Regions from separate parts of the Streptomyces sp. NPDC127114 genome, predicted to be linked through region 1. Evidence: riboswitches for the same ligand, from Rfam matches in the RefSeq annotation. Region 1 holds a riboswitch; the other holds the start of a gene.
The links. A riboswitch is a leader RNA that binds a small molecule or an ion and turns the genes downstream of it on or off. The one in region 1 is predicted to bind cobalamin.
Positions count from the first base shown of each region.

Region 2: linked by a shared signal. The riboswitch ahead of ACFVGS_RS12470 (ABC transporter substrate-binding protein) and the one ahead of ACFVGS_RS05210 (CbtB-domain containing protein) in region 1 are both predicted to bind cobalamin.

Region 1 covers NZ_JBHXTJ010000003.1:282,123-296,401, forward strand. Annotated here, with positions in the region: gene ACFVGS_RS05160 (MerR family transcriptional regulator) at 130-468, shown strand; gene ACFVGS_RS05165 (glycosyltransferase) at 505-1,734, shown strand; gene ACFVGS_RS05170 (DUF4287 domain-containing protein) at 1,772-1,984, opposite strand; gene ACFVGS_RS05175 (hypothetical protein) at 2,180-3,460, shown strand; gene ACFVGS_RS05180 (GNAT family N-acetyltransferase) at 3,575-4,117, opposite strand; gene ACFVGS_RS05185 (YhjD/YihY/BrkB family envelope integrity protein) at 4,517-5,635, opposite strand; gene ACFVGS_RS05190 (hypothetical protein) at 5,682-7,031, opposite strand; gene ACFVGS_RS05195 (carboxylesterase/lipase family protein) at 7,191-8,903, opposite strand; gene ACFVGS_RS05200 (D-2-hydroxyacid dehydrogenase family protein) at 8,971-9,930, shown strand; gene ACFVGS_RS05205 (CbtA family protein) at 10,012-10,839, opposite strand; gene ACFVGS_RS05210 (CbtB-domain containing protein) at 10,854-11,081, opposite strand; cobalamin riboswitch at 11,117-11,257, opposite strand; gene ACFVGS_RS05215 (histidine phosphatase family protein) at 11,321-11,923, shown strand; gene ACFVGS_RS05220 (GntR family transcriptional regulator) at 11,972-12,328, opposite strand; gene ACFVGS_RS05225 (hypothetical protein) at 12,331-13,506, opposite strand; gene ACFVGS_RS05230 (hypothetical protein) at 13,601-13,906, opposite strand; gene cobN (cobaltochelatase subunit CobN) at 14,001-14,279, opposite strand, start outside.
Region 2 covers NZ_JBHXTJ010000009.1:121,519-135,797, forward strand. Annotated here, with positions in the region: gene ACFVGS_RS12460 (ABC transporter ATP-binding protein) at 1-172, opposite strand, end outside; gene ACFVGS_RS12465 (FecCD family ABC transporter permease) at 169-1,179, opposite strand; gene ACFVGS_RS12470 (ABC transporter substrate-binding protein) at 1,176-2,147, opposite strand; cobalamin riboswitch at 2,186-2,356, opposite strand; gene ACFVGS_RS12475 (Mov34/MPN/PAD-1 family protein) at 2,334-2,759, opposite strand; gene ACFVGS_RS12480 (amino acid permease) at 2,845-4,281, opposite strand; gene ACFVGS_RS12485 (DUF2017 domain-containing protein) at 4,642-5,226, opposite strand; gene clpS (ATP-dependent Clp protease adapter ClpS) at 5,226-5,531, opposite strand; gene ACFVGS_RS12495 (nicotinate phosphoribosyltransferase) at 5,632-6,960, shown strand; gene ACFVGS_RS12500 (isochorismatase family protein) at 7,055-7,645, shown strand; gene ACFVGS_RS12505 (hypothetical protein) at 7,700-8,002, opposite strand; gene ACFVGS_RS12510 (immune inhibitor A domain-containing protein) at 8,147-10,567, opposite strand; gene ACFVGS_RS12515 (hypothetical protein) at 10,901-11,182, shown strand; gene ACFVGS_RS12520 (RDD family protein) at 11,225-11,986, opposite strand; gene ACFVGS_RS12525 (RDD family protein) at 12,086-13,612, opposite strand; gene ACFVGS_RS12530 (SsgA family sporulation/cell division regulator) at 13,922-14,279, shown strand, end outside.

The DNA of each region.
Region 1 (14,279 bases):
TCCGATTCCCTTCCTCTCCTCTCCAGCCGTCAGGAGCGCCGGTACCGGCGCCCCGGGCGGCGGCGTTACGCTCGGTGAACGAGCCGGACCGCCGGCCCGCGCACCGGAAGGTTCGCCGGAGAGGTGAGAATGACAGCAGACGATCCGCTCGGCCGTCTCGACGACGACGACTACCCCGCCTACACGATGGGCCGGGCCGCCGAGATGATCGGTACGACGCCCGGTTTCCTCCGCGCCCTGGGAGAGGCCCGGCTGATCACCCCGCTCCGCTCCGAGGGCGGCCACCGCCGCTACTCCCGCTATCAGCTGCGTATCGCCGCACGCGCTCGCGAACTCGTCGACCAGGGCACCCCCATCGAGGCCGCCTGCCGCATCATCGCCCTCGAGGACCAGCTGGAGGAAGCCCAGCGCATCAACGCCGAGTACCGCCGCGCGGCGGGCGAACTCCCCCCTCCGGCAGCCGACTGAAGCCCCGTCATCGGTACCGGAAGGGAAGGCCGCGCCATGCGCGTTCTGATCGTCACCGCCGGTTCCCGGGGCGACGTCGCGCCCTTCACGGGGCTGGGGCGGCGCCTGTCGGACGCCGGGCACCAGGTGGCCGTCGCGGCTCACGCGTCCTTCGCCGGGCTCATCGGCGCGTGCGGTCTCGAGTTCCGGCCCGTGCCCGGGGATCCGCAGGGGCTGATCCGGGACTGGGCGCGGGCGGGGTCGCGGGAGGAGGCGCGGGCGCTCACGAGGGCCTACGCGGAGGGGCTCGCCGACGGGGTCGCGCAGGCCGTGGCAGGCGGTGCCGACCTGCTGCTCACGCCCTTCGGCCCGGCGCCGCTCAGCAGGACGGCCGGCGAGGCGTACGGCATCTCCGTCGTCGGCACCTATCTCGTACCGGCGTTCGCCACAGGACGGTTCGCGCTCCCCCACGCGAACGGCGCCGGTGGCGCGGGCCCCGGCCGGGGGCCGGAAGGCAACCTCGCCGCGGGCCGGGACGTGCTGCGGCGCGCGGACGCGGCCCTCGCGGGCGCCGTGACCCGGCTGCGTGCCCTCCTCGGGCTGCCCGACGGGACACCCTCCGCGCCGGCGGACATCCGGCCGGTGTTCCACGGCTACAGCCCGCTGGTGGTGCCGCGCCCCGACGACTGGCCGTCCGGGGTCGACGTGACGGGCTACTGGTGGCCCGCGCGGCCTGCCGGCTGGCAACCCCCGCCCGAACTGGTCGACTTCCTCCAGGCCGGTCCGCCGCCGGTGTTCGTCGGCTTCGGCAGCATGGCCCCGGGCGAGGGCGAACGGCTCGGTGAGCTGGTCGCCGCGGCGGTGCGGCGGGCGGGCGTCCGCGTGGTGGTGCAGGCGGGGTGGGCCGGGCTGAGCGGCCAGGGCGACGACGTCCTTGCCGTCGGCGACGTCCCGCACGACTGGCTGTTCCCCCGCACCGCCGCCGTCGTCCACCACGCCGGGGCCGGTACCACCGGGGCCGGACTGCGCGCCGGAGTGCCCGCCGTGCCCGTCCCCGTCATGGCCGACCAGCCCTTCTGGGCCTCCCGGCTGCACGAACTGGGCGTCGCTCCCCGGCCCCTGCCGTTCCAGGACCTCACCGCCGAGAACCTCGGCGACGCGATCACGGCCTGCCTGTCCGAACCGGTCCACCGACGCCGCGCCTCGGAACTCGCCCGCGGCATCGCCACGGAGGACGGCGCCGCTTCGCTGCTGGCGCACATCGGCGGCCCCGACGGCGCCGGGTGAAGGGGCGTTCTCCGGACGCTCTCCCCTCGCGGTCTCGTCACCGGCCGCTGTCCTCCGCAAGGGTGTGGGCCACGAGGGCGTTGGCGTGACCGTGGCCCAGGCCGTGTTCGGACTTGAGCCAGGTCACGAGCTCCATGTGCTTCGTCAGCGGAGAGGAACGGACCAGGTCCTTCCATTCGGCGATCGGGCGGCCGTACTTCTTCTCGATGGACGGGAAGTAGCTGGCGGGGCCCTTCACAGCGGCGGTCATCGATGTCTCCGTTTCGTCCTGTCGGTCCGAGCCGGGAAAGGAGGCCGCGTGCCGGGCGCGTGCCGGGCGCGTCGCGGTCTTCCCTGCGTCGGTCGTGTCATGTCCTACGACCGACGGCGGCGCCGGAACTCATCGCTCTTCCCGGAGCGAGGGAGGCGACGGTCGGCTCGGCAGGAGCTGCCGCATAATCCTCGCGTGACCCAGACTTCCGCACCGATATCCGTCGGCCCCGCCTTCGAGAGCGTCCCCGCCTGGCTGTCCGCCGACGCGGCGGCCTGGGCGGGCGCCCGGCCGGGCTGGTGGGCGAGGCCCCTGTGGTCCGTCCTGGCGCTGCTGGCGTCCGTCGCCGCCGCGATCGGCCTGGAGCCGATGGCGGTGTGCAGCGAGGCGGCGCCGTGCGGTCCGGACTGGGTCGGCATGGTCCAGTTCGGCCTCGCCGTCGGGATGCCGTACTGGTTCGCCCGGCTCCCCGAGCTCGCTCTCGTCGCCGCGCCGGTCCTCGCGGTCATCGTGGCATGGGAGGAACTTCCGGCCACCGGGTGGGCGTCCCGTTCGGCGAATCTGGCGGTCATCGCGGCCCTCGGCCTCGGCTGGGCGGCGGCGCGGGCCCGGCTGGCCGCCCGGCGCCGGCAGCGGGACCTGGTCCGGCAGGCCGGGGCCGCCGCCGTGGGGCACGGGTGGGTGAAGTCGACCGGTGCGGCGCCGGGGCGAGGGCGGCGAGGGCTCGTACCGATCGCGGTCGGGGCGTTGCTGTGTGCCGTGGCCGTCGGGGCGGTCGTCCTGGGCCTGCGCGGCGTGGGCGAGGACGAGCGGCAGGCCGCTCGGGCGACCCGTACGGAGGCGGTGGTCACCGGCCGTACGGACATGACGCTGAAGGTCCGTACCCATGACGGGCGTCGCCTCACCGTCGACGCCCTGTTCCCGGAGGACTACCGCCTCGAGAGCACCGTGGTGGTGCTGGAGGACGGGCCGTGGCGGCGTCTGGCCGCCGAGCCGTACGACGCGTTCGACCGGCAGTTGGCGGCCCTGGCCGCCGGGCTGCCCGGGCTCTCGCTGCTGACGACCGGGCTGCTGGCACGTCGACGGGCCGCGGCGCTGCGTCGCGGAGAGGTGCCCGCCCTGCGGGTGCTGAAGCGCTGGGACCGCAAGGGCCGGAGCTGGGTGTACGCCGCGGACGACACGGCCGGGCGCAGGCCGTTGTTCTCGTGCGTCTGCCTGCCGGTGTCCACCGGCGCGGGTGAGCACGGCAAGGCCGGCGGCGTCGACGATCTCGATGACGTCGATGAAGCCGATGACGTCGACACCGCCGACGTCTGCACCGTCGACGGCCGCGTGCCGTTCCCCGCCGCCGGACTGCGCGAGGCCGTCATGGTCGGCGCGCCGTACGAAGGCGGCGAGCTGGCCTTCGTCATGACGGGCGGCGGTGCCGAAGCCTCCGTGGTGGACTGCACCGTCGGCCCTGTGCGGGTGCCCTGATAGCGGGGCATCCCGTGAGCCGGTGCCCGCGTCGAAAGAGGCGTCCCTGAATGCGTCCCTAAACGCGTCTCTAAAGGCGTCCTCGAAGGCATGGCCTTCGGCGTTCGGCCGCGGTCACGGCTTCGTCCACTCGTGTTCCAGGATCGAGTACGTGATCGAGTCCCGCCATACCCCTCGTACGAACACGTGGTCGCGGATCCTGCCTTCCTCCGTCATGCCCGCCCTCAGCAGGGTTCGTGCCGACGCCTCGTTGAGGGGTGCGCGGGCCGCCCAGATGCGGTGGAGGCCCAGCTCCTCGAAGCCGAGCGCGCAGAGCAGGCGGACCGTCTCCGTGCCCAGGCCCCTGCCCCATTCGGCCGGGTGCAGCGCGAAGCCGATGGCGGCCGCCCGCTGGGGTTCGGTCGCCAGGCGGGCGCAGCCGATCAGCCGGGGGTCGCCGAGCCGGGTGACGGCAAGGCAGTACTCGGTCCTCGGGGTGTCCTCGGCGGAGGCGACGGACCGGTCGACGATCGTCTGGACCTGCTCGGGGGTACGGGGCTCGAAGCTGAGGTGCCGGGTGGCCTCGGGGTCGCCGTAGACCGCCAGGAGCGCGTCGGTGTCCCCGGGGTCGATGTCGCGCAGGGCCAGGTGAGGGCCGGCCAGGTGGGTCGGGGGCATGGGCGCGGAGTCTCCCTGAGGGGTCGTCGGTGCGTGCCGGTCCGCCGGAGCCGACGGCTCTTCAGGCGCCCGGACCTCAGGCGCCGAGGTCATGGAAGCCGATGCAGTCCGGGTCCTGAAGCGGGCACGAGGGATGCGGTGTGCGATCCGGCTCGGGTGCCGACGGCTCGGGATCCCAGTAGCCGGGACCCGGCGGCGGCGTCGCGAAGGACTCGCACGCGCAGTCCGAGCAGGGGCCCGAGAAGCGGGGGGCGTCATGGCGGTAGCGCGGGTGGCCACACCGGCATTCGTACGTCGCCCAGGTCCCCATACCGGCCCACCCCCGCACGTCTTCGTACGTCTCCCGCGTCCACGATAGCGACGGGCGGGCGGAAGAGCGCCGTGCGTGCGGGCCCGGGTTCAGCGGTCCGCTTCCGTGGTCCTCCCGTCGGCGGCGGGCCGCGCGGTGTCTCCGGGCACGGGCGTTCCCAGCCGTCCGCGGAACGGGCCCGAGGACGCGACGACCTGACCCACCGCCACGCAGACGACGATCACGCAGCCGCCCGCGATGAGCCAGGAGAGGAACGTGAACACGTAGCCGAGGGGACCGTAGTGCTCCTGGCTCTGTTCCAGCGCCTGCGGCATCACGAGGGGCGAGACGTAGCCGAAGGCCGTCATCGCGACGCCCGCGAGCAGTGCGCCCGGCAGCAGCGGTGCCCAGCCGATCCGCGCGCCCAGCAGCAGGTGTTGCGTCCACCACCACAGCGCCACGGACGTCACCACGGAGACCAGCACACCGACGGCGGTTCCGGCGCCGAAGCCGTGGCGGATCGCCGACTGGAAGACGATGACCACCAGCCAGCCCAGGATCCACACCAGCCACCTCCAGGCCGTGAGGCGGGCGCCCCCCTTGGGCAGGTCCCAGCAGCGCTCGCAGACCTGCTGGAGCGCCCGGCTGAGTGCCGTCGCCGAGATCAGCATGACGATCACGCCGGCCACGCCGATGCTGCCCCTCAGTTGGCCGTTCGCGGTCAGCACCCGCTCGATGTCGTCGGTCGGCACCTTGTCTCCCATGAAGGAGCGGACGGTGTCGACCAGAAGGTCCTTCACGCTCTGCGGCGCGAACGCGGCCACGACGATCAGCAGCGGCAGCGCCGCCAGGAACGTCTGGGCGGCCAGGCGCGCGGCGGCCTCCATCGTGTTCACGCGGGCCAGCCGGGTGACGACCCGGCCGACGACCGGCGTCCGCTGGACCGCGGCCAGGGCCGCCCCGGTCCGGCCGGTCCAGCGGGCTTCGCGGGCCACGCGGGCCTCGCGGGACTTGCGGGACTTGCTCGCCTCACTGCCCTCGCTGGCCTCACTGGCCTCGCTTGCCTCGCTTGCCTCGCTTGCCTCGCTTGCCTCGCGGGCTCTGCTCGCCTCACTGGCCTCGCTCGCCTCGCCGGCCTCGCTGAGCTCGCTCGTGCGGTCAGGCCCGTCGGTGCGGTCGGGCTCGGCCCGCCGCCTATCGCGGCCTCCGCCGGAATCGGCCCCACTCAACGGGCCTCCCCGCTCAACGGGCCTCCCTCGCGCCTCCGGCCTCGCCTCAGGCATCGCCCTCCGGGCGTGGCGGCGCCAGGCGCTCGGCGTCTGCCGTGGCGCGGCCGCTCGCCGCCAGGAGGGCGATCACCGCGAGGACGGCCAGCAGGATCAGTACGAGGAGCAGGATGGTGAGCGCCGTGGGGTGGTTCCAGAGCGCGAAGAGCAGCGCCACGATCAGCAGGGCGCCGAGCGTGATCCACCGCCGGTTCGCCTGCGTCCAGACCCCTGCCCGGCCGGTCCGAACGTGGTGGACGTATCCCCAGGTGGCGGCGGAGTCCGCGGTGCGCTCCGCGGCTCCCCGTACCGCCACGGGCAGTCGGCCGGGGCCGACCAGATAGGCGCCGAGGGCGATGACGACGCCGAGGACGATCGCCGTGCGCAGCGCGACCCGCAGGAAGTGCAGCAGGGTGTCGAACACGGACGCCGCGGCCGCCTCCGACTGGACCTGTGACGGGAGGTGGTCGAGGTAGTAGCGGCGGGCGACGACCAGGCCGATGACCACGACCAGGCAGGCGAAGGCGGCTCCCAGTGCGGTGCGGGCCAGCGCCCGCCGCCGCTTGTGCGCCAGCAGGACGCCCACCGCGCCGATCACGACGACGATCACGGGGAACCAGTTGCCCACCACGTCGAGCGCGTGCGCCAGGTCGCGGATCTTGTCGAGCTTGTCGGACTGGAAGAGCACCATCTGCTTGTCGACGTCCGGGATCTTGCCGGCCGGTGCCACGCCGGCGTCGACCAGCTCCTCCTTGACGCGGTCCACGGCCTCGCCGATGTCGAGGGTGACCGTGCCGTCGTCCACGCCGACCGCGCCGCGCCCCTGCCCGGTCAGCGCGTGCACGACGGCGCCGTGGGCCGCCCGGTTGGCGGTCGTCCACACCGTTTCGAAGCGGTCGCTCTCCACGAAGCGCGTGGCGACCTTCTCGACGGCGCCGTCGACGGCCGAGTCGAGCTGGGGGCCGAGCTTCATCACCGCGTCCGCGGCGCGCGGCGGCAGCCCCTGGCTCTTCAGCCAGGCGGCGACGTCCGCCATGACCTGCGGACCGTCGACGCGTACGTCGGCCGCCTGGGTGATGCGGTGGACGGCCGCCGCCTCGATGTCGGGGTCGCTCGCCAGCGGGGCGACCGTCTCCACGTACCGGTCGGTGTCGAGGGCGATGTCGTGCACCCATACGGTGAGCAGCGCGACCGGCACCAGCACGCAGGTGAGCACCAGGAGGACCGCGGAGGAGACGATCCGTGCCCACCTGCCCGCCGCCGAGCCCGCCTTCGAGCCTCCCGTCGAGCCTGCCGTCGAGGCCGCCGGTTTCCCCTCGGCCGGTCTCCCGTCCTCCGGCTTCCCGTCCTGGCTGCTCATGAGCGCTCCTGGGTCTGGGCTTGCCTGCCATGCCTGCCTTGCCTTGCCTTGCCTGCCTGCCTTCCATTTCCGTGGTCGGACGGCGCGAGCGCACGTCCGGATGGGCTGTACGGGCTGTACGGGCGGGAGCCGGCCGGGCAGCGCGGGACCGGGCCCGGTTCACCGATCCTGTCGCGTGCGGTGCCGCATGTGCGGACGGTGCGGGGCGAACTCGACGTCCTGCCACAGGGCGCGGAACGGCGACGGGTCGCCGTCGCTCAGGCGGTCGGCGGGGACGGCCCAGGAGCGGACCGGCGTCCTCTCGGCGGTGACCGGCGGCCAGCCGGGGTCGCCGGTGGCCGCGAAGGCGGCCCAGGCGCGGAGCATCCGGTCGGACAGGGCGCGGTCGTCGGCGTCGGGAGCGCCGCCGACGAGGAAGTCGGCGCCGGCGACGTCGAGGTTGCCGAAGGCGAAGGGGACGTCCGCCGTGTGCCAGGGCCTGGCTCCCTCGCGTCGGCGGGCGAAACGGGCCAGGTGGGCGCGGCCGCCGTCCCTCGCGTGCCGCTCGGCGAGGCGGGTGGTGTACTCGGCGAACTGCGCGTCGCCGAAGAGCGCGAGGAAGCGGTCGAGCACCGGGGCGTCCGGCATCAGTGCCCCGTAGCCGTCGACCAGTCGGGAGGGGAGTTCCAGGTCCTGGACGAAGGCCGCCAGTTCGGCCTCCGTCGTGAGTCCTCGTACGGCGCCCACCCTGTGGAGGAACCACTGCTCCTCCAGGGCGTGGCACACGAGCAGGTCCACGTCCGGCGCCGTCCTGGCCGCCGCAACGGAGGCGGGCAGCACCGCGCCGTCGACGACCGGCTGGAAGATCACCGGAGCGCAGGCGTGGATCGGCGTCACCGGATCCTTCGCGCAGCCCGCGGCGGTCCTGTCGGAGGCGGCCACCAGCGCCTCGGGCGGCACGGACGACAGTCCTTCCGCCGTCGGTGCGACTCCGGCCTCGGCAGCGACGCGCGCGGTGACCGCCGCGGCGAGCTCGACCGTGTAGAACACGCCGGGCACGCTGTGGGCGATGACCCGCCGGAACAGGCCCCGGGCAGCCGTGCCCGCACCCGTGCCCGCGTCCCCAGCCATATCCGTACCCGAACCCGTACCCGTACCCGCACCCGTACCCGCACCCGCAGTCGACTTGCCGCCCGCACCCATCGCCATCAGGCAGACCGCAGAGGCTCCGCCCGACGAGTGCCCGGCCACGGTGACGTTCCCCGGATCGCCGCCGAAGGCCGCCACGTTCTCCCGCACCCAGCGCAAGGCCGCCACCTGGTCCAGGAGTCCGCGGTTGTCGGGGCGGCCCGGCACGTGGCCGAAGCCCTCGAAGCCGACCCGGTAGTTGCAGCTGACCACCACGAGTCCGGCGCGCGCCAGCGCCGTCCCGTCGAAGTCGGGCTGCGCGGAGGAGCCGAAGGTGTTCGCGCCGCCGTGGATCCAGAACAGGACGGGCAGCGCCGCGCCGCCGCCCTCCGCCAGGGCGGGCGAAGGGCCGGGCGCGGGCCCGGACATGGGCGCGGGCGCCCCTGCCGGCCCGGGCCCGCATACCGGCGTCGGCGCGGGCGTCCATATGTTGACGGTAAGGACGTCCTCGTCGCCGGGCCGCCACACGGGTGCTCCCGGCAGCTCCGCCGACTGGGGCGCGATCGGCCCGAACTCCGTGCCGTCCCGCACCCCCTCCCAGGCCGCCGCCGGTTGCGGCTCCCGGAACCGGCGGTCGCCGAACGGCGGTGCGGCGTAAGGGATCCCGAGCACGGCGGTGACACCGTCGACGGCCGCCCTGCCCCTCACCTCGCCGCCCGTCGTCCGGAAGACCGCCCCGCCGTCGCATGATCGTTCGTCGTTCATGCGCGCCAGTGTCCCCCGCCGCACCCCGCCCGCCCGGGGCGCACCGCCGTGCGCGATCATGCGCTGCATGAAGCTGCGTTGTGCCGTCCTCGACGACTTCCAGGGCGTCGCCCTCTCCTCCGCCGACTGGAGCCCGCTCGACGGGCGGGTCGACGTCCGCGTCCTGCGCGAGCACCTCACCGACCGGGACGCCCTCGTCGCCGCCGTCGAGGACTGCGAGATCCTCGTCGTGATGCGCGAGCGGACCCCGCTCGACGCCGGCCTCCTCGCCCGGCTTTCCCGGCTGCGGCTGATCGTCACCTCCGGCATGCGCAACGCCTCGATCGACGTCACCGCCGCCCGCGCCCGCGGCGTCGTCGTCTGCGGTACGGCCAGCGGCTCGGAGCCGCCCACCGAGCTGACCTGGGCGCTGATCCTGGGGCTGGCCCGGCAGGTGCACACGGAGAGCCGGGCGATGCGCGAGGGCGGGCCGTGGCAGTCCACGGTGGGCCTGGACCTCGCGGGCCGCGTCCTCGGTCTCGTCGGCCTCGGCAAGATCGGCGGCCGGGTGGCGCGGATCGGCCTCGCCTTCGGCATGGACGTGGTCGCCTGGAGCCCGAACCTCACCGACGAGCGGGCCGCCGAGCACGGCGTGCGGCGCGCCGGAAGCCTCCACGAGCTGCTCGGCGCCGCCGACGTCGTCTCGCTGCACCTGGTGCTCTCCGACCGCACCCGCGGACTGATCGGCGAGCCGGAACTCGCGGCGATGCGCCCGGGCGCGTACCTCGTCAACACCTCGCGCGCGGGCCTCGTGGACGGTGCGGCGCTGCTGCGGGCGCTGCGCGAGGGCACGATCGCGGGGGCGGGGCTCGACGTGTACGAGACCGAGCCGCTGCCCGCCGACGACCCGCTGCGGACCCTGCCGAACGTGCTCGCGCTGCCGCACCTCGGTTACGTCACCGAGGCCAACTACGGCCGTTACTTCGGCCAGGCGGTCGAGGACATCGAGGCGTGGCTGGCGGGTGCGCCCGTACGAGAGCTGGGCTGACGACGCGATCGGCCCCGTACCCCTGCAGAAGAGAAGGGGGTACGGGGCCGATCGCGTCGTTACGGGTCCGGCGGTGCCGGATCAGGCGGCCGGAGCGGTCGCCTGGACCGCCTGCGCCGAGGCGGGCCCCGGTGCGAGCAGTCGCTGGGCGAGCAGTCCGAAGGCGAGTCCGAAGACCGCCCACAGGACCGCCTGGATGCCCAGCGTGGCGAGCCTGAAGTCCCACAGCACGGCGGCCGGGAAGTCGGGCTTCACGGCGTCCTCGTTGGCGGGCAGGAACGCGCAGGCGATCGCGACCGCGGCGACGAAGCCCGCGCCGGCGACGACGGTCGCGTTCCAGTTGCCGAGGCGCGGGGCGAGCCGGCGGCCCGCGATGACCGCGGCGATGCCGAGCAGCACGCTCAGCAGGATCATCAGGAAGAAGAGCGTGGTGCGCTTCCCGATGGTGTCCGGGTTGCCGACGGCCGGCGGGGTCGCCGGGTACTTCAGGAACGGCACCAGATAGACCGTGGTGAAGGCCGCCGCCGCGACGAGCGCCGCGGTGGCCTTCGGGGTGAACCGGCCCACCCGTCCCAGGACGAAGCAGAACGCCAGGGACGCGATGCCGCCGAGCGCGACGCCGTAGACGAGGACACCGGTGGCGAGACCCGCCGTGGACTGCATGTCCCGGCTGACGATCTCCTCCTCGGCGGGCTCCTCGGCGGCGCCGTGGCCTCCGCCGTGGTCGTGCGCGGTGGCGTGCTCGGCCTTGGCGGCGGCCTCCTCGACGGCGATCGAGGCGTTGACGGACGGCTCGCCCGCGACGTAGGCGACGGCGAAGGCGAACAGTCCGGCGATCAGGCCCGCGAGCATGCCGCGGACCAGGAGCTTTCCTACGAGCGAACCCGTAGGAGCGGTTGGAGCAGACATGGAGCGGTTACCCCTCAGTGGCAGGGGAAACCGAGCAGGTGACGACCGTCGTGCACCCACTCGTGCACGTCGCTGCCGGCGATCAGGGAGGTGGCACCCTGCTCGGCACCGACGAAGTACAGCGCGACGAGCGCCAGGATGCCGATAAACGCCGCCCAGGGGAGCACCGCGCGGACCGGCAGCGAGACCGGGGCGACGGACGGGGTGGACGTGACGGCGGGCGACGCAATGGCCTCGGCCATGGTGGAACCTCCTCGGGAACGCGCGTCCCATACGGTGGTGCGCGACGACGGTCGTCGGGTCTGACTCGCCACCTCGCGGGCTGGAGGCGGCTCACAGTGGCGCGACCGTGCCGGACTTGCACCGGACTTCCGTCTCGCCGTCGTCGTTCTGTGGAAATGTCGACTGACCGTACCGCGCCGGACACTCCGCGCCAAGGGCGCATGAGGCAGCGCCCGATGAATTGAGGGATGTATCACCCATGGCCCCGCCCACGACCGTTCGGCTCTCGCTGGTCGCCCCCGCCGTGAACGCGGCCCTGCGCCAGGCCAGGTTCGACGACGCGGGGCCCGTGGAACTGCCGCCGGACGGCCTGGATCCGTTGTGCCTCGGCGCGCGGGTACGCGTGCTGAGCTCGCCGTCCGGGCGGTGCCGGGCGACGGCGGAGGCGCTGGGCCTGTCCGCGTACGAGGCGGAGCCCGCGCTCGCGGGCTGCGCGATGGGGCGCTGGCGAGGACGGCGCCTCGACGAACTCGGCGTGGAGGAGCCGGAGTCGGTGGCCGCCTGGCTCGCCGACCCGGCCGCCGCCCCGCACGGCGGCGAGTCGCTGCGGGAACTGCGGTCCCGGGTCGCGGAGTGGATGGAGGGGCTGGGCACGCCGGCGGCCGCGCGGGACACGGACGCCTCGGCATCGGTGACGGTGTGGGCGGTGGCCGAACCGGACGTGATCCGCGCGGCCGTCGCCCACGCGCTGGGCGCCCCCGAAGAGGTGTTCTGGCGGCTGGACGTACGCCCGCTGCAGTGCGTCGAGCTGTCCGGGCGATCCGGCCGCTGGAACCTGCGGCTCGGCGCGCCGCTGCCGTAGTACGCGACCGGGGCCGGCGCCCGGCGGAGTCAGCCGAGACCGGCGGGGTCAGCCGAGACCGGCGCGGGCTAGCTCCAGGAACTCCTCGTCGGTCAGGCCCAGTCGGCGCGCCTCGGCGACCAGGGCGTGCAGCCGCTCGACGAGCTGGGCGCGGTCGGGCGCCTGCGCGCCGGGCATGATCACGGCGCCCCGCCCGCGCCGCAGCTCGATCAGGCCCTCCTCACGCAGCCGCTGGTAACCGCGCAGCACCGTATGGACGTTGACGCCGAGCGAGTCGGCGAGTTCGCGCGCCGCGGGAAGCCGCTCGCCGGGAGCGGCACTGCCGTCGGCGAGGGCGCCGCGCACGCAGGCGGCGATCTGGTCGCCGAGCGGGACGGAGGAGGCGGGGTCGACCCGGAAGAGCACGGTCAGATCCTCTCACCACGGGCGTCGGGGGCGCCGGGGGCGCCTGGCGCGCCGGAGGCGCGTTGTGCGCCGGACCTGCCGGACTGGCCGGACTGGCCGGACCCACCGGAGTCACCGGATCCATCCGATCCACCCGACCCACCGTCCTCACCCGACCCCCCGTCCTCCCCCGCCCCCGCCCCCGCCCGTGCCCGTGCCCGTGCCGCCAGCGCGTTCAGCAGCGCCGCCGCCGTTTCCGCGTCCGGGACGGTGACCAGGAAGGCGAAGCCGTTGGCGCGTCGTACGGACAGGGCCTCGCCGGAGCGGAGGAGGAGGGCCGAGCGGTGGGGGCGGGTGCGGTAGCCCCAGCCGCCGAACTCGGCGAGGGCGTCCACGTCGTGGACGGTCGCGGAGGTGATCTCGTCGAGCGGGATCCGGATCCTGGGGCGGGAGAGCAGGGCGGGCGTGACCGTCAGGCCGCGGCGGTCGACGGCGACCCGGACGCGCGAGAACGCGAGGCCCGGCACGCCGACCGCCAGGCCGACGAGGGCGATCAGGGCGTACGGCCAGGGCGTGAACAGCACCGCGGGGACCGGCGCGGTGGCTCCCGCCAGGACGAACACCGTGGAGAGCGCGGTCATCCCGCGCGAGCCGGTGTCGCGCGACCAGCCGGCGATCTCGTGCGCGCCGAGTTCGAGCCGGGGCACCCGCGACGGGCCGTCACGGCCGTCGGATACTTCGCTGCCGTCAGAGCCGTCACGGCCGTACGCCGCCACCGGCTCCGCCGTTACGAGTCCGGTGAGCGCGCGTCCGGCCAGGGCGGCGAGCGCCGCGATGCCCGCGGCGAGGGTGAGGGTGGCGAGCGGCGTGGTGACCTCGGCAGCGTCGGCGGCGTCGAGGTTGGCGCGCAGGAGCAGGTCGAGCAGCCCGCCGATGAAACCGGCGGTGGCCCAGGCGCCCCAGAGCACGGCGCGCCGGACGAGCAGGGTCCAGCCCGCCCCGAGGGCCACGAGCAGCCCGGAGCTGACGGCGGCGTAGCCCGCGAGCGGGGTGAAGCCGTCGGCCCTGCCGCCCTCGCCGGCGGAGAAGTGCGTGGCCAGCGGGTCGGGGAGCCGGTCGCGCCAGAAGGCGAGGAGCAGCAGGTGGAGGGCGAGTGCGAGGACGAACGGCGCGGCGGCGAGTACACGGAGACGGTTCACGGGACCAGGGCCTCCCTCAGTTCTAGTTATTCGCACTCTACTAGAACAACTGAGAAATGCGTCGCCCCCTGACGAAAAGCCAGGGGGCGGGCCGTCAGCGCGCCGTCACGCCGGTCTTCCCGCTCGTCGGGTACGGCTTGGGCGAGCGGCCGACGGAGGGCGGGGTCCGGAGTCCCGACGGGGCGCCGGACGGCTTCGCGGTCTGCGTCGCCGCCGACGGCTCATCCGACGGCGTGGCCGACGGCCTCGGCGAGCCGGTGGGCGTCGCGGAGCCGGTGGCGCCCGGCTTCCTGCCCGTACCGTCGCCGGAATCCGGGTCGGAGCCCGAGCCCGAGCAGCCCCCCAGGGCCAGGCTCAGGCCGAGCACCACCGACACCGTCACAGCTCCGCGGGCACGCACGCCCACCACCCCACCCCTGGTCACGCCGGTCACGCCGGTCACGTCATCGAGTCGCACGCACGTGCGGCCGGGATCGTCGGCCGGCCCCCGGACCTCAGTCCTCGTCGCCGCCTGCGCCGCCTTCGAGGTCTCCCTCGGTCTCCAGGAAGACCTGCCGCAGCGCCGCCAGCGTCTCCGGGTCGGGCTTCTCCCACATGCCGCGGGACTCCGCCTCCAGGAGCCGCTCCGCGATGCCGTGCAGCGCCCACGGGTTGGCCTCCTTCAGGAAGGCCTGGTTCTCCGGGTCGAGGACGTACTCCTGCGTCAGCTTGTCGTACATCCAGTCGGCGACCACGCCCGTCGTCGCGTCGTAGCCGAAGAGGTAGTCGACCGT
Region 2 (14,279 bases), on a different contig from region 1:
GCAGGGCGCGCCCGGAGGTGGCGGCGAGGGTGCCGTAGACGCAGCGCAGCAGGGTGGTCTTGCCGCTGCCGTTGGGGCCGACGAGGCCGACGGTCTCGCCGGGCCGGACGACGAGGTCGGCCTCGCGCAGCCGGTCCTCGTACGACAGGGACTCCACGCGCAGCTCGGTCACAGGGCCGCTCCTTCGGGTCGGCGGCGCATCAGCCAGAGGAAGAACGGGCCGCCGGTGAGTGCGGTGAGGACGCCGACGGGGATGTCCTGCGGCGCGGCGACGGTACGGGCGGCCAGGTCGGCGAGGACCAGGGCGACCGCCCCGCCGAGCGCGGCGACCGGGAGCAGCCGGCGGTGCGGGGCGCCGACGACCGCGCGGGCGGCGTGCGGGACCATCAGGCCGACGAAGCCGACGGCTCCGCTCGCCGCGACGAGGACGGCGGTGACCAGCGAGGCGAGGACGAAGACGGCGGCGCGGAAGCGCGCGGTGTCCAGGCCGAGGACGGTCGCGCCCTCCTCGCCGACGAGCAGCAGGTCGAGCGGCCGGGCGAGGGTGAGGAGCGCGCCGATGCCGGCGGCGAGGACGGCCGCGGGCAGCACCAGGCTGTCCCAGCGGGCGCTGCCGAGGCCGCCGAGGGACCAGAACAGCGCCTCCTGGAACTGTTCGGGCCGGCCGGCGACGACCAGGAGCAGGGTGGTCAGCGCGGAGAGGATGTACGAGACGGCCACGCCGGCCAGGACGAGCCGCGGCCCGGTCATGGTGCCGCCGCGCCGGGCCAGGCCGTAGACGAGGACGAGGGCGAGCAGCGCGCCCGCGAAGGCACCGGCGGGCAGCGCGACGCTGGTGGTGATCCCGCCGCCGACGCCGAGGACGATCACGGCGACGGCTCCGGCGGAGGCCCCGGAGGAGATCCCGAGCAGGAACGGGTCGGCGAGCCGGTTGCGGACCAGGGCCTGCAGGACGGTGCCGACGACGGCGAGCCCGGCGCCGACGACCGCGCCGAGCAGCACCCGGGGCAGCCGGAGGTCGAGCACGATCGTCCGGTACGGCGAGGGCCCGGCCCGGCCGGTCAGGGCGTCGAGCACCTGGCCGGGCGGGACGCGGACGGACCCGAGCGCCAGCGAGGCCACGACGGCCGCCGCGAGCGCCAGGAGCAGTCCGGCGACCACGGTCGCGTACCGCTTCACCGGCCGGGGTGGAGCTGGGCGGCGAGCTTGCCGACGGCGGCGGGCGCCCGGACGCCGAGCACGGTGTCGGAGAGCGGCAGCACGGCGAAGCGGCGGTTCCTGATCGCGGGGACCTCGCGCAGGGCGGGGTCGTCGAGGAGGCGTCGCTTCTTCTGCTCGACGGTGGTGGTGCCGTAGTCGTAGATGACGACGACCTCGGGCCTGCGGGCGACGACCTGCTCCCAGGTGGCGTCGCCGAAGGTCTTGTCGAGGTCGGCGAAGACGTTGCGGCCGCCGGCCCGGGTGATCAGCTCGTTGCCGATGCCCTTGCCGCCGGCGGTGAACGCGGTCTTGTCGCCGCTGTCGTAGACGAAGACGGACACCGGCGGGGCGCCCTTGAGGCGCTGCTCGGTGGCGGTGAGGGCGGCGCGGGCCTCGCGGTTCCACTTCTCGGCGCGGTCGGCGACGCCGAAGGTGCGGCCGACCTCGCGGACCTCGCGGTAGAGGTCGTCGAAGGAGGTGGCGCCGGAGGGGCAGTACTCGGTGTTGAGCCGGGACTCGATGCCGGAGCGCTTCAGGTCGTCGCGGCCGCGGCCGGCCTTGGCGTCGAAGGCGGAGGCGTAACCGCCGTACACGAAGTCCGGGTTCGCGGCGAGCAGCGCCTCCTTGGAGGGGTACTCCTCGGCGAGGACCGGGACTGAGTCGTAGGCCTTCTTGTACGCGGGCAGGACCGCGTCGTCGAGGTAGGCGGTGCCGGCCAGTGACTTCTCCAGGCCGAGGGCGAGCATGACCTCGGTGACGTGCTGGTTCATGGTCACCGCGCGCTTCGGCGGGGCCTGGTAGGTGGTGGTCACCCCGCAGTTGGTGACGGTGTACGGGAAGCCCGGCGCGGCCTTGCCGGTGGGTGTGGTCCCGGGCGCCGGTGCGGAGCAGGCGGCGAGCAGGGGTACGAGGGCGAGCGCGGGCAGCAGCGGGCGGCGCCAGGTCACGGCGTTGGCCTCCTCCGGGGATTTCCACGTCCCCGATCGGTGGTGAGAAGGCGGCAGGTCAGTTCCTGGCTCGCGCCCCGGAGGGCCTGTCCGGCGGACAGACCTCGGGGGCGGTCACAGTGGCGGGACCGCGCCGGACTCGCACCGGCTTCCTGGGTCCTGCCGCCCTGAAAGGTCGGGCTCAGACTACTCGTAGGCCTCGACGATCTTGACCTCTTCCTCCTCCACGACGCCGTCGACGATCGTGTACGAGCGGAACTGGAAGGGGCCGGCGCCGTCGGTGTCGGCCGTGGAGACGAGGACGTAGTGCGCCTGCGGCTCGTTGGCGTAGGAGATGTCCGTCCGGGACGGGTAGGCCTCGGTCGCCGTGTGCGAGTGGTAGATGATCACGGGCTCCTCGTCCCGGTCGTCCATCTCGCGGTAGAGCTTCAGCAGGTCGCCGGAGTCGAACTCGTAGAAGGTGGGCGAGCGCGCCGCGTTCAGCATGGGGATGAAGCGCTCGGGGCGGCCCGTGCCGACCGGCCCCGCGACCACGCCGCAGGCCTCGTCGGGGTGGTCCGCGCGGGAGTGTTCCACGATCTGGTCGTACAGGGCTCGGGTGAGGGTCAGCATGCCGACAGGATAAGCAGACGGGCCGCCTCGTATCGAGGTTCGATACGAGACGGCCCGGATGCTGAGACCTTGCAGGTCGGAGGCGTTACGACCGCTTGGCGAAGGCGGCGCCCTCGGGGTTGCGGGCCTTGAGGACCAGGTAGGCGACGCCGAGGAGCAGGCCCCACAGCGGCGCGCAGTACAGCGAGACGCGCGCACCCTCGTCGATGCCCATCATGACGATGACCATGCCGATGAAGGCGAGGGCGAAGAGGCTGGGCCAGATGCCGCCGGGCGCCTTGAAGGAGGACTCGGGCAGCTCGCCGCGGTCGGCCTTGAGGCGGTAGCGGACGTGGCAGGCCAGGATCATGATCCAGGCCCACATGCCGGAGATGGTGGCGAAGGAGACGACGTAGTTGAACGCGTCGCCGGGCCACTGGTAGTTGATCCAGACGCCCACCATCATCAGCGCGGCCGAGAAGGTGGTGCCGACGAGCGGGGTGCCGCTCTTCGTCAGCTTCGTGAAGAACTTCGGTCCCTGGCCGTTGAGCGCGAGGTCGCGCAGCATGCGGCCGGTGGAGTACATGCCGGAGTTGCAGGACGAGAGCGCGGCCGTCAGGACGACGAAGTTGACGACGGCCGCACCGATGCCGAGGCCCATCTTCTCGAAGGCGGCGACGAACGGCGAGACGCCCGGCTTGAACTCGGTCCACGGGACGACCGACAGGATCATGATCAGCGCGCCGACGTAGAAGACGGCGATGCGCCACGGCACGGTGTTGATGGCCTTGGGCAGGACGGTCTTCGGGTCCTTGGACTCGCCCGCGGTGACGCCGACCAGCTCGACGGCGAGGAAGGCGAACATGACCATCTGGAGGGTCATGAGGGTCGAGCCGATGCCGTTCTCCCCGGCGAAGAAGCCGCCGAGGTCCCACAGGTGGGTGATCGAGGCGGTGTCGCCGGCGTCGGAGAAGCCGAGGGTGAGGATGCCGGCGCAGATCAGGATCATGCCGACGATGGCGGTGACCTTGACCATGGAGAACCAGAACTCCAGCTCACCGAAGAGCTTCACGGAGATCAGGTTGGCGCCGTAGAGGATCACGGTGAAGACGAGGGCGGAGATCCACTGCGGGATGTCCCACCAGTACGTCATGTAGGTGGCCGCGGCGGTGACCTCGGTGATGCCGGTGACGACCCAGAAGAGCCAGTAGGTCCAGCCGGTCACGAAGCCCGCGAAGGGGCCGATGAACTCCCGCGCGTACTCCGAGAAGGAGCCCGACACGGGGCGGTACATGAGGAGCTCGCCGAGCGCCCGCATGATGAAGAAGATGACGATGCCCGCGATGGCGTACGCGAGGATCAGGCTCGGTCCCGCGATGGAGATGCCCTTGCCCGCGCCCAGGAACAGGCCGGTGCCGATGGCGCCGCCGATCGCGATCATCTGGATCTGACGTGCGCCGAGTGCCCGGTGATAGCCCTCGCCGGCTGCGGTGTCCGCGGCCTCATTGCCGTCGTGCTGCTTGTCGACCTGCACTGAGGTCATGGTGGTGCGCCTTTCTCCATGCTGGTCCGCGCACCGGCCGCTGGGCCGTTCGTGCTGCGGATCAGGTCCTGATCCCCCCGGATGTGGATGGAGTGCCACCGGCGGTCAGCCGGTCAAAGCGCCCCCGGGGACAGGGGTGGCGTCCCCGGGTGGTCGTGAAGATTTATCACGGTGTTCACAGTGATCGGCGGGTACACGTGTGACCCGCGTCACTCGAAAATCCGGACAAGGAGGATTCAAGAGGGCAAGGAAGGCACTTGGATAACGTATTCGTTATCCGGATTTGAGCGTCCGCTGAGCGAACACCCGCCAGTAGGGGTGTTTTCCCGTGGCGCCGGAGGGACTTCCGCCGGACAGGCCCTACGGCATCAGGGTCTCGACGAGTGACTCCTGGAGCCCGCCGAGCCAGAGGTACGCCATCACCATCGGCTTGCGCGGATCGTCGTCCGGCAGCCGGTACAGCCCCTCGCTCTGGTCGTCGTCCGTGACCTCGAGCCGGGTGCCGATGGTCAGCCGCAGGTCGTTGAGCGAGCCGAGCCAGGCGCGGGACTCGTCCGCGGTGAGCTTGAGGACACCGCCGCCCTCGCCGGCCGCAGCCGAGGCGAGCGCGTCCAGGCTGCGCACGACGGAGAGCGCGTCGTCCCGCTTGCGGGCCCGCAGGTCGTTCTCGGTGTAGCGGCGGAAGTCCGCGGCCGCCTGCCGCAGCTCGTCGGTGTCGTCCCCGTACGCGTCGGGGAAGAGCCGGCGGAGCGCCGGGTCGGAGGGCGGCTCGCTGGGGCCCTCCGCGAACAGCGCGGCCAGCGGGTCCTCACCCTCGACCGGCTCGTCGCCGGGACCGATCAGCTCCATCAGCTGGACGGCGAGGGAGCGCAGGATGGAGATCTCGACCTCGTCGAGCGCGACGGCCGCGCCGCCGCCCGGGAGGGCTTCGAAGTGCCCCGCCATCAGCCGCGGTCCTGGGAGAGGGTCGCCCACAGACCGTAGCCGTGCATCGCCTGCACGTCCCGTTCCATCTCTTCACGGGTGCCGCTGGAGACCACCGCGCGGCCCTTGTTGTGCACGTCGAGCATCAGCTTGTGCGCCTTGTCCTTGGAGTAGCCGAAGTACGCCTGGAAGACGTAGGTGACATAGCTCATCAGGTTGACCGGGTCGTTGTGGACGATAGTCACCCACGGCACGTCCGGTTCGACGACGGCGGAGACCTCCTCGGCCGACTCGGTCCGCTCGATCTCGATAGGCGCAACGCTCACTCACACCATGCTGCCACCCCGACCGGCCGGTCGCACAAACGGGTCGCCCGCACGGCCGGGGTATTCGTCAGACTGACGAATAGTGCGGTACGCTCATCGCATGAACGCTGCGGACCTTGGGCTGCCGGTGGACGTGCCGTCGACCGCGCTCTTCACCGACCAGTACGAGCTGACGATGCTCCAGGCGGCCCTCAGGGCCGGTACCGCGGACCGCAGGTCCGTCTTCGAGGTCTTCACCCGCCGGCTGCCCGAGGGGCGGCGCTACGGCGTGGTGGCGGGCGTCGGACGGGTCCTGGACGCCGTCGAGAACTTCCGCTTCGACAACGGCGTGCTCGGCTTCCTGCGCGAGCGCGGCATCGTCGACGAGCCGACCCTCGAATGGCTCGCCCGCTACCGCTTCTCCGGCGACATCTGGGGCTACCCCGAGGGCGAGGTGTACTTCCCCGGCTCGCCCCTCCTGCGGGTCGAGGGCTCCTTCGCCGAGTGCGTCCTCCTCGAGACCGTGATCCTGTCGATCCTCAACCACGACTCCGCGATCGCCGCCGCCGCCTCCCGGATGTCCTCCGCCGCGGGCGGCCGCCGGCTGATCGAGATGGGCGCCCGGCGCACCCACGAACTGGCCGCCGTCGCCTCCGCGCGCGCCGCCTACGTCGGCGGCTTCGACTCCACCTCCGACCTCGCCGCCGGCTTCCGCTACGGCATCCCGACCGTGGGCACCTCCGCCCACGCCTTCACGCTGCTGCACGACACCGAGCGCGACGCCTTCCGGGCCCAGGTCGACTCGCTGGGCCGCGGCACCACGCTCCTGGTCGACACCTACGACGTGACCGAGGCCGTCCGGGCCGCCGTCGAGGTGGCCGGGCCCGAGCTCGGGGCCGTCCGGATCGACTCCGGCGACCTGCTGCTCGTCGCCCACCGGGTGCGGGCCCAGCTCGACGAGCTCGGCGCGACGGACACCAAGATCGTGGTCACCTCCGACCTCGACGAGTACGCCATCGCCTCGCTCGCGGCCGCGCCGGTCGACGCGTACGGCGTCGGCACCCAGCTGGTCACCGGCAGCGGCCACCCGACCTGCTCCATGGTCTACAAGCTGGTCGCCCGGGCCGTCTCGGCCGACCCGAAGGCCCCGCTGGTCCCCGTCGCCAAGAAGTCCGTGGGCGGCAAGGCCTCCGTCGGCGGCCGCAAGTGGGCCGCCCGCCGGGCCGACGCCGCCGGCGTCGCCGAGGCGGAGGTCGTCGGCACCGGCCCGGTCCCGCCGGAGCTGGTCGACCGGCAGCTGCTGGTGGAGCTGGTCAAGGGCGGCGACGTGGTGGCCCGCGAGCCGCTGGAGGCCGCCAGGTCCCGGCACATCGCGGCCCGCGCCGCGCTGCCGATGTCGGCGGTCCAGCTGTCGCGCGGCGAGCCGGTCCTGCCGACCGAGTACCTGTAGCACCCGTAACGCCCCAGAGCGCCCCCTCCCGAAGGGAGGGGGAAGTCTCTAGGCTCGAATCCGACCCACGGCCGCCTCGCTAAGGACACCCGCCATGCACCGCGCATTGATCGTTGTGGACGTTCAGAACGACTTCTGCGAGGGCGGCAGCCTCGCGGTGGCGGGAGGCGCGGACGTCGCCGCCTCCATCACCGACCTGGTCAGCCAGGCCTCGGCCGGCTACCGGTTCGTCATCGCCACCCGCGACCACCACGTCGACCCCGGCGACCACTTCTCGGACCGCCCGGACTACGTCGCCTCCTGGCCGCGGCACTGCGTGGCCGGAACCGAGGGCGTCGGCTTCCACCCGAACTTCGCGCCCGCCGTCGCCAGCGGCGCGATCAGCGCGGTCTTCGACAAGGGCGCCTACGCGGCGGCGTACAGCGGCTTCGAGGGGCGCGACGAGAACGGCACCCCGCTGGCCGACTGGCTGCGCTCCCGGGACGTCACGGAGGTCGACGTGGTCGGCATCGCCACCGACCACTGCGTCCGGGCCACCGCCCTGGACGCGGCCCGCGAGGGCTTCCGCACCCATGTGCTGCTCGACCTGACCGCCGGGGTCGCGAAGGAGACCACCGACCGCGCCCTGGAGGAGCTGCGCGACGCGGGCGTGGAGCTGACCGGCAAGCCGGTCGTCGCCCCGTAGCCGGGCGCGGGTGCCCCGGACCGTGGGCCGCGGGCGCCCCGGGCCAGGGGCGTCTCAGGCCGCGGGGGCCTTCGGCAGGGACCGTACCGGGTGCCACAGCTCCTGGGCGGTGCTCCGCCACAGCAGCCCGTCCGGGTGGTGCAGCACGGCCGTGATCTCGTCCGGGGTGGGCGGCTCGGTGTTGCCGCGGAGGTAGACCGCGCGCAGGCCCAGGTTCCGCAGCCGGGTCAGGGCGCGGGCCCGGTTCGCCGCGTGCACCAGGAAGCGCACGGTGGCGCCGTCACCGGCCGGACTGGGCAGTCCTATGGCGACGACGACGCTGCCTCCGGGCAGTCTGCTGAACCCTCCGTTGGGCATGCGGAACCACTCCCCCGTGGAACTACTGTCAATAAGGTCGGGCGGCCGAGGCCGTAAGACGCACCTAAACACGATCGGCCGCCGCCCGCTAGAGGGCGACGGCCGATCATGCTCTGACCTGCGGTGATGCAGGAGAATTCGGTTTTACTTCACCGAGGGGCCGACCTGGACCGTGACGGTCTGGCCGTCCTTCGGCTCCTTGACGACCTGGATCTTGGTGTTGGTGTCAGTTACCTGGACACCGGCGCGCGGGTTCTCGGCGAACCAGTACACGCCCTTCTTGTCGTCGAAGACCGGGTTGCCGGCCTGCGAGGGGACCCACGCCGCGACGTTCTTCAGGTGCAGCTGGAAGCCGTCGGTGCGGGCGATGGTGAACGGCGAGTCGTAGGCCTGGACGCGGTTGCGCATCAGGCTGCCGTCACGGAACTTCAGCGGGCTCGGGTGCGAGTCGATCGGCAGGACCAGACCCTGGCCCGGGTGCTGGGAGGTGTTGTTGTCCTTCTGGGACAGGTCCCACTTCCAGATCAGCAGACCGTTCTGGTACGGGTAGTGCTCGACCCAGCTGGCCTTGTCGCCCGTGAAGCCGAAGTTGTACGGGCCGACCTTGAGGGTCTTGTCGTACGACACGTACTGGCGGTTCTCCGCGATGTAGTACTGCTCGTACTCCTTCGTGAAGCCCTTGCCGATGCGCTCGAAGCCCTTGGCGGTCCAGCCGTTGGCACCGTTCTCGGCGTTGTCCGAGAAGACGGTGGCGCCGTCGGCGGTCAGCGTGATGGCGTCGGCCACGAAGCCCTTGCCGCCCGCGCCGCCGTCCGTCTGGTAGCGGAAGCGCAGGTCGAACTTCTTGCCCGCGTAGGCGTTCAGGTCGTAGACCAGCTTCTGGTGCGCGCCGGAGACGTCGGTCAGCGCCGGGGCGCCGGACGCGTCGCGCGGGAGCGGCTTGCCGTCGGCGGTGCCGTCCACGGCGGTCCAGTTGGCGCCGCCGTCCGTCGACACCTCGGTGTAGAGGTAGTCGTAGTCCAGCTCGATGTCGTACCAGCCCTGGAGCTCCAGGGAGGCCGAGGTCTTGCCGGTCAGGTCGACGGGCCGGGTCAGGGTGTTCTTGAGGTCGTCACCCATGTTGCTCCACCACTGGGTGGCACCCTCGGCGGGGGCCACGATGTCGGTGGTGACGGCCTTCTTCGGCAGCTCGACGAGGAGCGCCTGCGGCAGCTTGGTGTTGTACGCCGCGACGCCCAGCTTGTGGGTGGTCTTGGTGCCGCGCTGCCAGTCGTTGACCTTGGCGTAGTTCAGCCAGCCGAGCTGGAGCTTGTCCCAGGCGTTCATGTCGCCCGGCATGTCGCCGATGGTGTCCTTGCCGGTGCCGAGCCAGGAACCGGAGGACATCAGGGTCCAGAAGCCGGTCGAGTTCTCGCCGCCCGCGGTGTCGTAGTGGTCCGGCAGACCGAGGTCGTGACCGTACTCGTGGGCGAAGACGCCGAGGCCGCCGTTCTCCGGCTGCATCGTGTAGTCGCCGACCCAGATGCCGGTGTTGCCGATCTGGGTGCCACCGGCCTTGTTGCCCTCGGGGCCGGTCTTGCCCGCGTCGGTGCCGTACGCGTACCAGCGGTGCGCCCACAGCGCGTCGGTGCCCTCGGCGCCGCCGCCGGCCGACTCGTCCTCGCCCGCGTGGACGATCTGGAAGTGGTCGATGTAGCCGTCGGGCTCGTTGAAGTTGCCGTCGGCGTCGAAGTCGTACCGGTCCCACTGGTCGTACTGCGCCAGGTCGGCCTTGATCTGGGCGTCGGTGCGGCCCTTGGCCTTCTGGTCGGCGGCCCAGGCGGTGACGCCGTCGCGGACGGTGTCCCAGACGTTGCCGCAGTTGTGCTGGCCGCAGTAGTTCGAGCCGTAGCGGGCCTCGTTGTACGGGACCTTGACCCAGTCGGTGACCGTGCCGTCGACCGAGTAACGGCCGGACGAGGTCTTCTCGTAGTAGGTCTTCAGGGACTCCTTCGGCTTGCCGTCCTTGTCCTTGCCGGTGCCGAAGTACAGGTCCTGGAAGTGCTGCCGGTCGTAGTCCGCCTGCCAGGCGGTCGAGTTGTCCTTCGACCGGTCGGGCTCGGCTATCTGGTTGTGCAGCGGGCCGGGCTGGCCGCCGTACTTCGGCTTCAGCTCGTCCGTGTCGTCGTCCTTGCGGTCGACGAGGGTGGTGTTGTCCACCTGGTCGCCGAACTCGACCAGGATGGTGAAGATCTTGTCGGTCTTCTCGCGGGCGAGCTCGACGTACTTCTTGTTGTCGAGCTTGACCACCTGGGAGCCGTTGCGGCGCTCGACCTTGGTCTCGCCGTTGAGCACCTGCTCGATGGCGGCCTGGCGCTGCTGCTCCTGCTGCTTGCTGAACGGACCCTCGAGGTCGTGGTCGACCGTGGTGGCGTCCACCGCGTTCGCCCTGGCCGCCGCTGCGGCGGCCGGCGCGGAGTCGTGGTCAGCGGCCCACGCGGTACCGAGGGTCGAGGCGGTGGCGGCCGTGGCGGCGAGCGCCACGACGATCGCGGACGTCCGGATCGCCCGTCGTCTGTTGTTCACTTGTTTCTGTCCTCCCCGGCGCACCTCGCGCGGCGGATCGGTGGTGGGGTGTCCGCCGAACGGGTGACGCGTCACAAGTGACGACATTCGACCGGAGTTGAAGCGGAAAAGACAGATCTTGACTTGGACAGGCCAACTGCACTATGCGGGAGTCGGTTTCCGATAGTCGAACATGGAACTAACTTTCGTCGGCCGCATATTCGGCGCGACTGTGCGCCCCTGCGCCCCCCGTGCATCGGCGACGTGGGTTAGGTCACGCTTACTTCCGGTGCGGCCGGGCATCCACCGTCGTAGAGTCGCACTCGCCACGCGCCCCGAGGGACGGTAACCGCCATGCAGCGACCGAACGCCGCACAGTACGCCTACGGTTCGGCCACCGTCGTGCTCTCGACCGTCGCCCTGCTGCTGCTCTCCGGCACCACCACGGCACTGGGCATCACGGCGATCTCCGCCGCGGGCCTGATGCTCGGGGTGCTGGTGGCGGTGACGATGCCGGTGCGGGCGCGGCACGTCAAGACCTCGGCCGCCACCGCTTCCTCCGGCCTCGGGAACGAGGAGATCCGGGTGCCCGCCGCGCCCGTGGGGGCCGGGGCGGACACCCGGATCGGTTCGTAACCGCGCGTCCCTTTCGGGAGGTTGGTGACCTCCGCGGTACGGCTACTGCGGTACGGACACCACCACCGTCTTGGCCGCCTTGTCGTGAAGGCCCTGCTTGTACGGCTTGTCCACGAGGATCAGGATCAGCAGGAGCAACGGCCACAGACAGGCGCAGCAGATCAGCGCGGGCAGCCAGAGCACGATCGCGCGGATGAGGGAGGCGTTCATCGGCGGCGGCGAGCCGTCGTTGAGCATCGCGACCCGCAGCTTCATCCACTTCTTGCCGAGGGTCTGCCCCTTGTTGGCGGTCATCACGGTGTCGTACGCGACGTACGCCACGATCGTGATCAGCTGGAAGACCAGCTGCCCGCCGCCGTTCAGGCTGTTGACGGTGTCGTCCCAGTCGCTGCCGTCGCCGGCGCGGTCGTACACCTTGAACGGGATGCCGATGATCGCGAGCGGCACGGCGACGATCAGCCAGTCGATGACACGGGCGGCGATGCGCTTGCCGGAGTCGGCGAGCGGCGGCATCCCGGCGAGCGGATCGCCGCCGTAGGGCCCGCCGCCGTACGGATCACCGCCGTACGGCCCGCCGCCCCCGCCGCCGTAGGGTCCGCCTCCGCCGCCGTAGGGCCCTCCGCCTCCACCGCCGTAGGACGGTGGGGGCGGTGGAGGTGACCCGTACGGGTTACCCGGCGGGGGCTGGTCGCCCGAGGGCGGGGGCTGCTCGCCCGACGGCGGGGGCTGGTCCGGCGGCCTCTTCCGGAAGGGGTCGTCGTCGGGCGGCTGACCTGGGGGCGGCGGCGGCTGATCGTTGCTCATGGGGGCAGTGCATCCCGGGCACGGGACCCCCGCAATCGATCGCCCGCCGTTCGGGGGACGGCGGGCGGGGGTGGACGGGCGGAGCGGTGGAGGGGTGGCTCAGCGGGCTACGAAGGTGCCGGCCGCCTTGTCGTGCCAGCACTGGCGCCAGGGCCGGTCGAACACGCACCAGAGGACGTTGAGCAGACCGATGCCGAGCAGCCCGAGCACCGCGTAGAGCAGCCAGCGGCGCAGCGCGGCGCCGAAGGTGGGCGGCTCGTGCGCCTCGATGTCCCGGACCTCGATCCCGCACAGCTTCTTGCCGAGCGTACGGCCCCACCGCGAGGTGGGCAGCGCCTCGTACAGCGTGCCGAGCACGAGGAAGGCGGCGAGCACGATCCCGAACTGCACGGAGGTGGTGCCGTCGACCAGCCAGACCTGGACGGTGACGCCCGACTGCTTGGCGGCCTCGATCTTCTCGTCGATGTGCTGGAGCGCGGCCGTGACGAAGGGGTACGACACGGCGCCGACCAGCGCACCGAGCACGAGCCCGTCGACGAGCCGCGCCAGCAGCCGCCGTCCGAGTCCGGCGGGCTTCGCCGCGGCCTGCGCCCGGGCGGCGGAAAGGAACACGTCCTCGACGGGCGGCTTCCACGGCACGACGGGCTGCGGGTCCTGCGCCGCCGACGCGGACGGCTGGGGCTGGGGCTGAACCGGGGCCTGGGCCTGGACCGGAGGCTGGGGCTGCGGCCGAGCGGGGGCGGGAGGCTGCGGGGCCCAGGAGGCCGGGGCCGGCGCCGGGTTGACGGGCATGCCGCCGAGCCGCTGGCCCGGGAGACCGGTCTGCGCGGGCGGCGCCTCGGCCGCGGGGGCGCTGCCGCCGGCCTCGGGCCACGCGGGAGCGGGCGCGGGGGCCGGAGCGGGACCGGGTGTGGGCGCCGGAGCGGGAAGAGGTGCCGGGGCGGGCGCCGGGGCGGAGGTCGCCGCCGCGGGCGGCGTGGCCGACTGCGCGGCCGGTCCGGCCGGCTGCGCGGGCGGCGTGGCCGCCGGCGTCGTGGCCGCCGGTTCCGGCTGCTCGGCGGCGGGAGCCGGCGCCTCGCGCCGCATCGAGACCCCGCCGCTCGCGGGCCGGCTCTCGGGCTTCGGTGCGCCCGCCGCCGGCCAGGCCGTCGCCGCGCGCGGGTCCTCCGCCGCGCCCCACGACACCCTCTGGTCGCGCTCGCCGCCGAAGCCGGTCTGCCGGGAGGTGCTGGCCTGCCACGCCGAGGCGGGCTCCTGCGGTGCCGAGGTGTGCTCCGGCTCGGGCGCGGGCCGGGTCCCGGGCTGGGGCCGGGATTCGGCCGGGGCCGGGTCCTCGTCGAAGAAGACCGGCCCGGTCTCCTCGACGGCGGGGACGGCGGGGACAGCCGGAGCCGAAGGCACGGACGGGGCCGAAGGCACGGACGGGGCCGGGGCCGGGCTCGGGGCCAGCTGGGGCGCCACGGGGACCGGCGGGGCCGGAAGCGCCTCGCCCTCCTTGGGCGCGGGGCGGCTCGTGCCGGGCACCCAGGCGCCGCCGTTCCAGAAGCGGATGTACCCCGGAATCGACGGATCCGGGTAGTAGCCCGCCTGCGGTACGTCTCCGCCGCCTCCAGGAGGAGTAGCCACTGCCCCGACTCCGTTCAGTCACAACGCCTTTGGTCCGCCCGGGCCGCGCGTCGACCGCGCCGACCGCGCCGAGCCCAAGGAGGACAGTAACGAAGAACGCCGCCGCAGGGACAAGGAGCCCACCAGAAAGCCCGCCTTCGAGGGACAGCCCCGCCCTTTCGTCACGGAGGGTGATCCTCGGGCCCGGGAACCTCCCGGAAAAAAATTCCTCGGAAAGTTTCCCGAAGTCGCGTAATGGATCCGCCCGACCCCTCTCTCCCTACGTGCAGGCCCACCGCGGGCCCGTACCGAGAGAGAGGCAGCAGCACCATGCAGAACACCGAGAACAACGTCGTCGAGCGCGAGCTCGAGCTGAAGCTCGTCCTCTCCCCCGAGCGCTCGATCCCGGTCCCGGCCCGGCTCGCGTACCGCGTGGACGACCCGTACGCCGTCCACATCACCTTCCACGTCGGCTCCGAGCACCCGGTCAACTGGACCTTCGCCCGGGAACTGCTCGTCGAGGGCGTCTTCCGGCCCTGCGGCCACGGTGACGTCCGGATCTGGCCGACCAAGGTGGAGGGCCGCAACGTGATCCTCATGGCCCTGTCGTCGCCGGACGGCGACGCGCTCCTGGAGGCGCCGTCCGCGCAGGTGTCCGCCTGGCTGGAGCGGACCCTGCGCGCGGTCC